One region of the Arthrobacter sp. Y3221157 genome, then DNA from elsewhere that is predicted to be linked to it. Evidence: riboswitches for the same ligand, from Rfam matches in the RefSeq annotation. Region 1 holds a riboswitch; each other region holds the start of a gene.
The links. A riboswitch is a leader RNA that binds a small molecule or an ion and turns the genes downstream of it on or off. The one in region 1 is predicted to bind S-adenosylmethionine.

Region 1 (4,217 bases):
CACCGGCGCCCGTGCCCTGCCCATCTACCAGACCACCTCCTTCGTCTTTCCCAGTGCCGATAGCGCTGCCAACCGCTTCGCCCTCGCCGAGCTTGCCCCCATCTACACGCGCATCGGCAACCCCACCCAGGACGCGGTGGAGCAGCGGATCGCGAGCCTTGAGGGAGGCCTGGCCGCGCTCCTCCTCAGCTCGGGGCAGGCGGCAGAGACATTCGCCGTCCTGAACATCGCCGAGGCAGGCGACCACATCGTGGCCAGCCCCAGCCTCTACGGCGGCACCTACAACCTGTTCGCCCACACCCTGAAGAAGTTCGGCATCTCGGTGACCTTCGTGGCGGACCCGGACAACCTGGACCACTGGCGCGAGGCGGTCCAGCCCAACACCAAGCTCTTCTTTGCAGAAGTGGTGTCCAACCCGCGGCAGGACGTGCTGGACATCGAGGGCGTCTCCCGCACCGCCCACGAGGCCGGCGTGCCCCTGATCGTGGACAACACGCTGTCCACGCCATACCTGATCCGGCCGCTGGAATGGGGCGCGGACATCGTGGTCCATTCGGCCACCAAGTACCTGGGCGGCCACGGCGCCGCGATCGCCGGCGTCATCGTCGATTCAGGCAAGTTCGACTTCAGCAAGGACCCCGAACGCTTCCCCGGCTTCAACACCCCGGACCCCACCTACAACGGCCTGGTATACGGCCGCGACCTGGGCGAGGGCGGGGCGCTGGGGGCCAACCTGTCCTACATCCTCAAGGCCCGGGTCCAGCTCCTGCGCGACCTCGGTTCCGCCGTTTCGCCCTTCAACGCCTTCCTGATCTCGCAGGGCCTGGAGACCCTGAGCCTGCGCGTGGAGCGCCATGTGGCCAACGCCGGGGAGGTGGCGCGGTGGCTGGAAGCAAGGGACGACGTTGAATCCGTCGCCTACGCCGGGCTGCCTTCCAGCCCCTGGTACGAGCGCGGCCGCAAGTACGGGCCCAGGGGCACCGGCGCCATTGTCGCCTTCAACCTGGCCGGCGGTGCCGAGGCGGGCAAGCGCTTCGTGGACGCCCTGGAGCTGCACTCGCACGTGGCCAACATCGGGGACGTCCGCTCGCTGGTCATCCACCCGGCGTCGACCACCCACAGCCAGCTGTCACCGGAGCAGCAGGCGGCCGCCGGCGTCGCTCCGGGACTGGTCCGCCTGTCCGTGGGCCTGGAGCACATCGACGACATCCTCGCCGACCTTGAAGCCGGGTTCCGTGCCGCCAAGGAGGCGCAGGGCGCCTGATCGGACGGGCCGGGCAGCAGGGCCCGACGACGGGTGGCCGGCCAGGTGGGCAAAGCCGGGGAAGTCACAACCAGTCACACTCTTGGCCCGGGCCGGGTGGTGTTTCGTACACTCGAACCAGGTCATGAGTGCCAGTGACAGCCCCGGCTTGCTGGCCGGCAACCCTCCTTCCGCGGTGGGGTGCCCCGGGTGAAGACCTGGCCTGCCGGTCATTCCGCCGGTGGGCAAGCGCGTAGAAGAGGTCTTGCCATGACGGTTACCGTCACCCCTACCACCGTTCCCGAGCACGGAATTGTCCGCTACGCCTCCATCGGGGGCCTGGAACTGGAAGCCGGCGGCTACCTGCCGGACGTCACGCTCGCCTACGAAACGTGGGGCACGCTCAACGCGGACGGCAGCAATGCCATCCTCATCGAGCACGCCCTGACCGGCAGCACCCATGTCACCCGCGGCGACAGCGACGAACCCGGCTGGTGGGAACAGCTCGCCGGCCCCGGTGCCCCCGTGGACACGGACCGGTTCTTCGTGGTGTCCATCAACATCGTGGGCGGCTGCTACGGGTCCACCGGGCCGTCGTCGCCCGCCCCGGACGGGACACCCTGGGGTTCCCGCTTCCCCCTGGTGACACTGCGGGACAGCACCGTGGCCGAAGCCCGGCTGGCAGACCAGCTCGGCATCGGCAGCTGGTACGCAGTCCTAGGGGGTTCCCTGGGCGGTGCCCGCGCCTTGGAATGGGCCATTACCTACCCGGAGCGGGTGCAGCGCTGCGCCGTGATTTCCGTGGGCGCCGCCAGCACGGCAGAGCAAATCGCGTTTGCCCAGGCACAGACCCTCGCCATCCGCCAGGACCCCAACTTCAACGGCGGCGACTACTACGGCGGCCCCTTCCCCGAGGAAGGCCTGGCCTTGGCGCGGCGCATCGCGCACATCACCTACCGCTCCGCCGCCGAGCTGGAGGGCAGGTTCGGCCGGGAGCCCCAGGCCCCGGAATCACCGCTGCAGGCTGACTGCCTGTCGGGCCGCGGCCGCTACCAGGTGGAGAGCTACCTGGACCACCAGGGCAACAAGCTGGTCCAGCGCTTCGACGCCAACAGCTACATCGCCATCACCGAGGCGCTGATGAGCCACGACGTCTGCAGGGAACGCGGAACGCTGGCCGAGACGCTGGCCCGTTCCGAAGCCCGGTTCTTCATCGCTGCAGTCGACTCGGACCGGCTCTACTTCCCGTCACAGTCGCGGGAGCTGGCGCGCGCACTGCCCGGGGACGTGGACGTGCATCTGATCCAGGCGCCGATAGGGCACGACGGCTTCCTGACGGAAATCGGGCAGCTCGGGAACCAGCTCCGCGAGCACCTCCTGCCCTGAACCCCTGCCCAGCCCGGGGTTCCCGCCGGGCTGCAGTGCTGGATGTGCATTTTTGCAGACGCTTTCTGCAGTATTCGGCGTTGAGCTCAGGGCGCCACCAGACAATACTCGTGTGAACCTGCAGTTTTGTGGTGCTCACCACAAAACCGCTGTCCGATCCCCATTGTGGTGTCGACGGAGACGCCAAAGGAGTTCACTCATGAGTACGGAACACTCCGCCCCACGGCGGCTCGAGGAAACCGATGTTAAGGCCTCGGGGCTGAAGAAAGTCGTCACGGCCTCGATGGCCGGCACGGTGGTCGAATGGTACGAGTTCTTCCTCTACGCATCTGCCGCCACACTGGTGTTCGGCAAAACGTTCTTCCCCAACTCAGGCACGGAACTGGACGGCATCATCGCCGCGTTCGTCACCTACGCCGTAGGCTTCGTGGCCCGCCCCATCGGCGGCATCGTCTTTGGCCACTTCGGTGACAAGTTCGGCCGCAAGCAGCTCCTGCAGCTGAGCATCATCCTGGTGGGTGTGGCCACCTTCCTCATGGGCTGCCTGCCCACCTTCGCCCAGATCGGCTACTGGGCTCCTGCCCTCCTGGTGTTCCTGCGCTTCGTGCAGGGCTTCGCCGTCGGCGGTGAGTGGGGCGGCGCCGTGCTGCTGGTCGCAGAGCACAGCCCCAACAAGTCCCGCGGGTTCTGGTCCAGCTGGCCGCAGTCTGCTGTTCCAATGGGCAACCTGCTGGCCACGGGCGTACTGTTCACCCTGTCCTCGACCCTGTCCCAGGAAGCCTTCCTCGGCTGGGGCTGGCGCGTGGCATTCTGGCTGTCCGCCGTCATCGTCATCATCGGCTACTACATCCGCACCAAGGTCCAGGACGCTCCGATCTTCATCGAAGCCCGGAAGGAAGTCACCGCGGAAAAGAAGGGCTACGGTGTTGCCGAAGTCTTCCGCCGCTACCCCCGCGGCGTCTTCACCGCCATGGGGCTCCGGTTCGCCGAAAACATCCTCTACTACCTGGTGGTCACGTTCTCCATCACGTACCTGAAGGTGGTTGTCCAGACGGACACTTCACGGATCCTGCTCCTGCTGCTGGTGGCGCACTTCATCCACTTCTGCGCCGTCCCGCTGGTCGGCAAGCTCTCCGACGCCTTCGGGCGGCGTCCCGTCTACATGGTGGGCGCCATCCTCGGCGGAACCTGGGGCTTCTTCGCCTTCCCCATGATGGACACAGCCAATGACATGGTCATCCTGGCCGCCATCACCATCGGGCTGCTCTTCCACGCGTTGATGTACGCGGGCCAGCCGTCCATCATGGCCGAGATGTTCCCCACCCGGATGCGCTACTCCGGCGTGTCCCTGGGCTACCAGGTGACCTCGATCGTTGCCGGCTCGCTGGCGCCGATCATCGCCACCGCCCTGCTGGGCAACTTCAATTCATCCCTTCCGGTGGCGTTCTACCTCCTGGCCGCCTGCATCGTGACGGCGGTGTCCGTGCTCTTCCTCAAGGAGACCAGGGGCATCTCACTGCATGACGTGGACGCCGCGGATGCCAAGGGCACTGCAGACCTCCTGGCCGCCAGCAAGAAGTAGCACGCA
Region 2 (4,217 bases), on a different contig from region 1:
CCGGGTCCGTGACCGGTTGCTGTCTGGACCATCGGCCAAGGACATGGGCTTCGGCGCCGTGGTGCGGCATGCCGTGAACGTCACCATGCGCGGCGACTTGGACCTCTCGGAAGTCGATGCCGTTCCAGACCTGCTGCGGGTGCGGCAGGCCTAGCCAGTTCGTAACCGTGGCGTTAAGGAAGGCCACGTGCCATACTCGGCGCGTGGCGCCGTCGTACTCTTTTCATGCCGAACTTTGGCTCTATCCCGGCGAAGCGGGCTGGCACTTCCTCACCCTGCCGCCGGACGTGGCGGACGACATTGCAGAGCAAAGCGAGGCCGGCAACAAGGCCTTCGGCTCGGTCAAGGTCGCGGTGGAAATTAGCGGCCACCGCTGGCTGACGTCCATCTTTCCGGACAGCAAAATGGGCTCGTACCTGCTTCCCGTCAAGAAAGCTGTACGGGAAAAGGCGCGCATCAAGGCGGGCGATAGCTTGGACGTCCGGCTGGAGCTGCAGCCGGACAATGCTTCGCCGGGAGAAAGCTAGATCTGTTTCAGGGCCTGTTCGAGGTCGCGGATCAGGTCGTCGGCGTCCTCGAGCCCAACGGACAGGCGCACCACGCCGTCGCTGAGGCCGATGGCAGCCCGTCCCTCCGGCCCCATCGCACGGTGCGTGGTGGTGGCGGGGTGCGTGATCAGGGATTTCGAATCGCCCAGGTTGTTGGAGATATCGATGATCCGCAGCCCGTCCAGCAGCGCGAAAGCGGCTTCCTTGCCCGAGCGGCCGCCGGACGGAGCGAGCTCAAGGGTGAGCACCGTGCCGCCGGCGCGCATCTGCTTGGCAGCAAGTTCGTACTGCGGGTGCGACTTCAGCAGCGGGTACTTCACCCAGCTCACGGCAGGCTGTTGCTCCAGCCATTCGGCGAGCCGGAGGGCGGTGGCGGAGGAGTGGTTGACACGCAGCGCCATGGTCTCCAGGCCTTTGGTCAACACCCACGCGTTGAACGGCGACAGCGACGGGCCGGTGTGGCGCATCAGCTGCTTGACCGGACCCTCGATGTACTCCTTGGTGCCCAGGATGGCACCGCCCATCACCCGGCCCTGGCCGTCGATGTGCTTGGTGCCGGAGTAGACGATGACGTCCGCGCCCAGCTGGCCGCAGCGTTGGAGCAGGGGAGTGGCAAAGACGTTGTCGACGACGACGGTGGCCCCGGCAGCGTGCGCGAGTTCGCTGACCGCGGCGATGTCCACGATCTCCTGCATCGGGTTGGACGGAGACTCGAAGAAGACGGCGGTTGTGGGCTGGGACAGGGCGGCGCGCCACTGCTCCAGGTCCGGACCGTCCACAAAGACGGTCTCCACGCCCCACCGCGGCAGGATTTCATTGAGGATGACGAAGCAGGAACCAAAGAGCGAACGGGCGGCCACCACGCGGTCCCCGGCTGCGAGCAGGGCGCCCAGGGCGGTGAAGACGGCGGACATGCCGGAGGCGGTGGCAAAGCACGCCTCCGTTCCTTCGAGCAGCCGGAGCCGCTCCTGGAAGGTCGCCACGGAGGGGTTGCCGTACCGGGAGTAGACGAAGCGCTCGTCCTCGCCGGTGAAGGCGCGTTCCGCAGCAGCGGCGGATTGGTAGACGAAACCCGAGTTCAGGAATACCGCTTCGGACGTTTCCTGGAAGTTGGTGCGGTCCAGCCCGCCGCGGACGGCCTGGGTGTCGGGGCTCCAGCCGGCGGCGTCGTTATTGAAGGTCACTTAGTTCTTTCCCAGGTTGGTCGGCAGGCCGCGGTTCTTCCAGCCATTGACGGTCCGTTCGCCGTAGCGGTCCGGGTCGCCTTCGAACCCCTCCAGGACGTTGTAGGAGGTGAAGCCGGCCTGCGTCGCGGCGATGGCGGCGGAGATGGAGCGCTGGCCGGAGCGGCAGATGAACACCAGCTCCGTGTTGGAATCCTCCGGAGCCTGCTGGCTCAGGTCCTTCAGGAAATCCGGGTTGGGAATGCCGCCGGGGAATGTCCACTGGATGAACAGCGGATCGTTGTCCGTGGCTTTGGTGTCCGGAATGCCGATGTGCGCCCATTCGCCCTCGGTGCGCACGTCCACCAGGATGGCGCCCTGCTCAAGCTTGGCCCAGGCTTCCTCCGGCGTCAGGTCTCCTGCGTAGCTCATGCGTGGCCCTCGCCGTCGAACTCGAGGTCCTCGTTGGCTGCTTCCAGGTCGTCAACAGCGGTGGCGACGGCGGCGTCCGCCGATGCGATGGCGGCCGGCAGGACCACGGCCTGGGCCACGATGACGCTGGTGCCGTTGAAGGCTGCCGTCGGGCTTCCGTGCAGGACGTAGCCGTCGGCGAGTGCGGTTGAGATCCGCTCACAGAATTCACGGTTGTCCGGGCCGCTGATGAGGCGGTAGGACAACTTTTCTTCGGGGGCGTCGGACACGACGGGTCTCCTTCTCTCACGCTTGCAGCTCGAATTGGTCGATATGCCGAGTATTCACCTGAGGCACCCCGCCGCGGAAGGAGGGTTGCCGACCGGCCAGTCAGGGCTTGGCGCCGGTACTCATTACTCCCCAAAAACGTAACATCTGGCACCGGCGGCCGCATCGCCGTCGTCGTCATGTTGCGTAACTGAAGCGGAAACGCTGCCGAAGGCGGCGGCGCGGTGCGGTCACCGGTGAACGGCCGACTGCGGTATCACCGCAGGTGGGCGGGCCTTTCTTTCCCATCCCGGCGGGACGGCCCGATACAGTTCTTGGGGGGGGCAGCGCCCCGCCGCGAAAGACCAGCACTGGGGGTCCCTTGAACATGCGAACAGCCGCGCCCTGCCGCCGCACCCGTCCGGCCCTGACCCCCCGTCTTCGCGTGGCCTGGGCGTTCCTTGCCGTACTTGCTGTTGCGTGTGTGGCTGCGGTCCTGCCGGCGGGGGCGGCCCGGGCAGCCGAACCCGCACCGGATGCGGGCAAGCCGCTGCTCGGCGTCGTCCTGGAATGGGGCGAGGACACCGCTGCAGGGTTTGCCGAGCGGCTGGGAGCGTCCCCGGCTGTCTATGGACACGACATCGCTTTTCCCTACCGCTCCTCCGAGCAGAACGACATCAAGGGATTCCTTGAACAGTCCTCGCTCCAGGGTGCCCACGCCATGCTCACGGTCAAGCCCACGGTGCCGCTGGACCAGATAGACGCCACGGCTGCCGAGTCATTCGCCGGGGAAATCAGACGGCTTACCGCGCAGTTCCATGGGCAGGTGCTGGTGCGGTTTGCCCCGGACATGAACGCCTCCTGGGTGGAGTGGGGCCAGCAGCCCGCCGAATACCGGAAGGCGTTCCAGGCTGTCTCCGCGGCATTTGGGGATTCCGACGACGGCCGGACGGTTATGGTCTGGGAGCCGTACCTGGGCAAGGACTACCCCTTTGACCGGAACCGGAACGCGCCGGCCCGCGGAAGCGACGGTTTCGCCTTGCTGGATACCAACGGCGACAGGGCCTGGGACGGGTCTGACAGCGCCTACGAACCGTATTATCCGGGTGATGATGCCGTGGACTGGGTTGGCCTGACGGCTTTCCATGACGACACCGCCGGTGGCGCCGCAGTCAATACCGTTCCGCGCGCCGGTGAACTGGAGGACATGCTGACGGCCTCGGGCGGCGAAAACTTCTACGCCACCTATGCCGAGGAGCGGGCCAAGCCGTTCCTGCTGCAGACCGCCGCCTTCTACAGCCCCGCGTCCGGCGGCGCGTCCGAGGCTGAGATCAAGACCGGCTGGTGGGACCAGGTGGTGGGCACTGCCACGGCGGCAGAGTTTGGCAGGACGGCCGCGGTGGTCTGGGACGAGCGCACCAGCACCAGGGACACCGGCGTGGCCAGCATCGACTGGCTCCTGACCGGCAGCCCGGAGATCGCCCGGGCGGCGCTGGACCGGCTGGAGGCCTCGCCCTTGGTGACCGGTCCCGTCACGGAAGTGTCCACCGGCGGCAGCGACTATCTCCGGGCCAACACGCTGGCCGGGGCTGCCGCCTGGACAGTAGGGGCCGCGCTCGTCATCCTCCTGGTGGCCCTCTGGCAGATTCCGCGGCGCGTTCACGCCGCAACAGCTTGGGGTTACACGGACCCGTCCGGCAGGGATTCGCGCGTGGACCTGCTGCGCGGACTGGCCATCGTGTTCGTCGTGGTCAACCACCTGGGCATGACGTCCCTGTTCCAGCTCCTGACCCAGGAGGCGGTGGGCTTCGTTTCGGGTGCCGAACTG
Region 3 (4,217 bases), on a different contig from region 1:
TGGCCAACGCCGACCAGCTGGTGATCGTGGTGGCCGCCGCCAACCCGGAACCCCGCACAGGCTTCATCGACCGCGCGCTCGTCGCGGCCTACGACGCCGGCATCGACCCGATCCTGCTGGTCACCAAGGCGGACGTCAAGGATCCGGCGGAGCTCCTGTCCAACTACACTCACCTCGACCTTCCCGTGATCATCAGCCGGACCGCCGATCTTGCGGCGTCCGGCATCGATGCCCGCTCGGACGACGGCCTGTCCGCCCGGCTGGACAGCGCCGCTGTTGCCGCGCTGCGGTCCTACCTGGACGGCAAGGTCACCGTCATGCTGGGACACTCCGGCGTCGGCAAGTCAACAATGGTCAACGCGCTCACGGGAGCCGAACGTGCCACCGGCGGCGTCAACGCGGTCACCGGCAGGGGCCGGCACACGTCATCGTCAGCACTGGCCCTGCGGCTGGTTGACGCACCGCCGGGCAGCTGGATCATCGACACCCCCGGCATCCGCTCCTTTGGCCTGGCGCATGTGGACCCGGACCGGATCCTGCGGTCCTTCCCGGACCTCTCCCCCGGCACCGACGCCTGCGAACGCGGCTGCAAGCACACGGCAACTGCCGTTAACTGCGGCCTGGATGCTTGGGTGGCGGAAGGTCACGCGGGCCCGACCGGAGAGGCTCGGCTGGCGTCCTTGCGCCGGTTGCTCGGAGCGGATCCACGGGAGGAAGCTCAGGAGGCAAAGGAGCTCGGCAGCGTCAACTGACAAAGCCGATCTCCCAGCAGAACAGCCTGCAGACGGTAGTTTGGAACCATGATCCAACCCGCTTCGAGCTACAACGATGACCTGCGCCTGGCCCATGTCCTGGCCGACTCCGTGGACGACCAGACCATGAGCCGCTTCAAGGCACTGGACCTCCATGTGGAGACCAAGCCCGACCTGACGCCGGTCACCGACGCGGACAAGGCCGCCGAGGAAGCCATCCGCGGCCAGCTCTCCCGCTCCCGCCCGCGGGACGCAGTGCTCGGTGAGGAGTTCGGCAGTACCGGCCACGGTTCGCGCCGCTGGATCATCGACCCCATCGACGGAACCAAGAACTTCGTCCGTGGCGTCCCCGTGTGGGCCACCCTGATCGCCCTCGTGGACGAGGGCGAGCCGGTTGTCGGCGTCGTGAGCGCCCCCGCCCTGGGCAAGCGCTGGTGGGCCGCCAAGGGCATGGGCGCCTACATGGGGCGTTCGCTTGCCGCAGCCACCCGGCTCCGGGTCTCCGACGTTTCCAGCCTGTCCGACGCCTCGCTGTCCTATTCAAGCCTCTCCGGCTGGAAGGAACGGGGAAACCTGGACGAGTTCCTGGGCCTTACCGAGTCGGTATGGCGGACCCGCGCCTACGGTGATTTCTGGTCCTACTGCATGGTGGCCGAGGGCTCTGTGGACATCGCGTGCGAGCCGGAACTGAACCTCTACGACATGGCGGCCCTGGTGCCGATCGTGGTGGAGGCCGGCGGACGCTTCACCTCTTTGGAGGGTGAGGACGGCCCGTTCGGCGGTAACGCCCTGGCCACCAATTCGATCCTGCACTCCGAAGTGCTCCAGCGGCTGAACCCGGGCCTGGACGACCTGCTCTAACCCCCCCTGCAACCGAACAAAAGACGGCGGATACCTCCAGAAGGAGGTGTCCGCCGTCGTCTTCTTCGCCGAAAAGCCTGTTTTCCATTCCCACGTAACAAAGGCCTTAACAATTGCGCCGGCTTCAATCCTGGCCGCCCCATGTTCTACGCTCTTAACCAGGTCACGAGTGCCAGCGCAAAACCCCGGTTTGCTGGCCGGCAACCCTCCATTCGCGGTGGGGTGCCCCGGGTGACGACCAGGCCGGTCCGGAGCGGATGCGGCAAGCGCGGATTCCCTTGCTAGCGGAGTCCTGTTTTGAAGTGAGGTCTCTGTGACAACAGCCACCGTCTCCCCCAACGCCGCCATCACCGCTGATTCCGTGTTTGACGAACGCCAGTCACTGGCCGGCCGGCCGCTCGCCGCCGTCACCGGCGCGGAAATCCAGGCACCGCTGATTTCCGGCGGCCACATCCGCTACGCCAACCTTGACTATGGCGCCTCCGCCCCCGCCCTCTCGGTGGTGTCCGCCTACCTCAACGAGATCCTGCCTTTCTATGCCAGTGTCCACCGCGGTGCCGGCTACGCGTCCCAGATCAGCACCTCGGTCTACGAAAACGCCCGCAGCATCGTCCGCGACTTTGTGGGCGGCCGCCCGAACGACTCCGTCATCTTCACGCGGAACACCACGGACTCGCTCAACCTGCTGGCCGGCTGCCTGCCCCTCAACGACGGCCAGCCTGCGGGCGACGTCCTGTACCTGGACATTGAGCACCACGCCAACCTGCTGCCGTGGCAGGGCGTTCCCCACCGCAGCATTGTTGCCGCCGACACCATCGCGGGAACCATCGACGCCGTACGCGCCGAGCTGGAACAGGGCGGCGTCAGCCTGCTGGCCATCACCGGTGCCTCCAACGTCACGGGCGAAATCCTCCCGGTCCGCGCCCTTGCGGCCCTGGTCCACCAGCACGGGGCCCGCATTGTGGTGGACGCGGCCCAGCTGGCGCCGCACCGCCGCATCAACATCAGCGCGGACGACGTCGATTACGTCGCCTTCTCCGGCCACAAGCTGTACGCGCCCTTCGGCGCAGGCGTCCTGGTGGGACGGCCGGACTGGCTCGACGCCGGAACCCCGCACCTCGCCGGCGGCGGCGCGGTCAAGGAGGCCAGGCTCGACGGCGTCAGCTGGGCCACCGGCCCGGCCCGCCACGAGGGCGGCTCCCCCAACGTCCTGGGTGCCGCCACCCTGGCCAAGGCCACCCAGGTCATCGCGGGCCTGGACCAGGAACGCTGGCACGCCCACGAATCCGCCATCCGTTCCTTCCTGGTGGAGGGCCTCCAGGAGATCGACAGCGTCACAGTGCACCAGATCTTCAAGGACACCAACCCGGACACCGACACCATCGGCGTGGTCAACTTCTCGGTTGAGGGCTACGACGCCGGCCTCGTGGCTGCGTACCTGTCTGCCGAGCACGGCGTGGGCCTGCGTGACGGACGCTTCTGCGCACATCCCCTGCTGAAGCGGCTGGGCCTGCCTTCGGGTTCGCTCCGCGCCAGCTTCGGCGTCGGTTCCCGGCTGGAGGATGCCCAGCGGCTCCTGGCCGGCATCGCCAAGCTGCGCCGTGACGGGCTCGGCTGGGACTACGTGGTGGACGCAGGGCGGTGGGTTCCCGCCAATGACACCCGCACCTACCCGCATTGGGCCCCGAACACGCCAGGCACCGCCGGCGCTGCTCCCTGCACCGACGACTGACCCATCCGGCAGATGCGGTAAATTCGGAAGGTACCGCAGGGCATTGACTGAAGGAGGCCGCACGTGGTTCGGGGTGGCCCAAAGCTGGATCTCGGGCGGCGCCGGGAGCTGGGCAAGAGTTTCCAGCAGGGCGGCAGGCATTACCAGCGGGTCCGGCCCGGTTATCCCGCCGACTCTGCCGATTGGCTCATCCCCGCGGGCGCGAGGGATTCGCTTGACGCCGGGGCAGGGACCGGCAAGTTTACTGAACTCCTGCTGGAACGCGGGCTGGCCGTCACCGCCGTCGACCCCTCGGCCGACATGCTGGACCAGCTGAAGGCACACTATCCCGTCGCCACCGCGGTCATGGGGACCGCCGAGGCCACCGGCCTGCCGTCGTCCGCCTTCGACGTCGTCACCATTGCCCAGGCCTGGCACTGGTGCGATCCCCTCACCGCGAGCACCGAACTGGCACGCGTCCTGCGTCCGCACGGCACACTCGGGCTTGTCTGGAACCAACTGGACACCACCGTCCCCTGGGTGCACCGGCTCTCGCGGATCATGCACGCCGGGGACGTCTTCAAGCCCGGCCACCGGCCGGTGGTTGGCCCGGAATTCGGTGAGCTGGAAAGCCATGTGACGCACTGGCAGGACACCGTCAGCACCGAGGACCTGATCGAACTGACCAAATCGCGCAGCTATTACCTGCGTGCGGGTGATGCCACCCGCGCCAAGGTCCTCGCCAACCTTGACTGGTACCTGCATGAGCACCTGGGACATGCCGCGGACGAGGACATCGGGCTGCCGTACCTGACGTTGTCGTGGCGGGCAGTCAAAGTATGAGCGGTTCCGCCGCGCTCCCTGGCCACCCGGTAGGCTTGGTCCTGTGAAGA

Region 2: it holds a riboswitch for S-adenosylmethionine, as region 1 does, so the genes downstream of both, AC5RTT_RS12500 (DUF1737 domain-containing protein) here and metX (homoserine O-acetyltransferase MetX) in region 1, are expected to answer to the same signal.
Region 3: it holds a riboswitch for S-adenosylmethionine, as region 1 does, so the genes downstream of both, AC5RTT_RS02560 (aminotransferase class V-fold PLP-dependent enzyme) here and metX (homoserine O-acetyltransferase MetX) in region 1, are expected to answer to the same signal.

What each region holds. Positions count from the first base shown of each region.
Region 1 is NZ_JBNHFD010000042.1:14,231-18,447, reverse strand. Features, by position in the region: gene AC5RTT_RS12120 (bifunctional o-acetylhomoserine/o-acetylserine sulfhydrylase) at 1-1,264, shown strand, start outside; SAM riboswitch class IV at 1,385-1,501, shown strand; gene metX (homoserine O-acetyltransferase MetX) at 1,514-2,629, shown strand; gene AC5RTT_RS12110 (MFS transporter) at 2,829-4,211, shown strand.
Region 2 is NZ_JBNHFD010000045.1:5,904-10,120, forward strand. Features, by position in the region: gene AC5RTT_RS12480 (glutamate--cysteine ligase 2) at 1-154, shown strand, start outside; gene AC5RTT_RS12485 (DUF1905 domain-containing protein) at 204-527, shown strand; gene AC5RTT_RS12490 (O-succinylhomoserine sulfhydrylase) at 524-1,732, opposite strand; gene AC5RTT_RS12495 (rhodanese-like domain-containing protein) at 1,733-2,143, opposite strand; gene AC5RTT_RS12500 (DUF1737 domain-containing protein) at 2,140-2,412, opposite strand; SAM riboswitch class IV at 2,426-2,540, opposite strand; gene opgC (OpgC domain-containing protein) at 2,778-4,217, shown strand, end outside.
Region 3 is NZ_JBNHFD010000004.1:69,652-73,868, reverse strand. Features, by position in the region: gene rsgA (ribosome small subunit-dependent GTPase A) at 1-752, shown strand, start outside; gene hisN (histidinol-phosphatase) at 801-1,613, shown strand; SAM riboswitch class IV at 1,775-1,888, shown strand; gene AC5RTT_RS02560 (aminotransferase class V-fold PLP-dependent enzyme) at 1,927-3,345, shown strand; gene AC5RTT_RS02555 (class I SAM-dependent methyltransferase) at 3,409-4,167, shown strand; gene AC5RTT_RS02550 (metal-dependent transcriptional regulator) at 4,211-4,217, shown strand, end outside.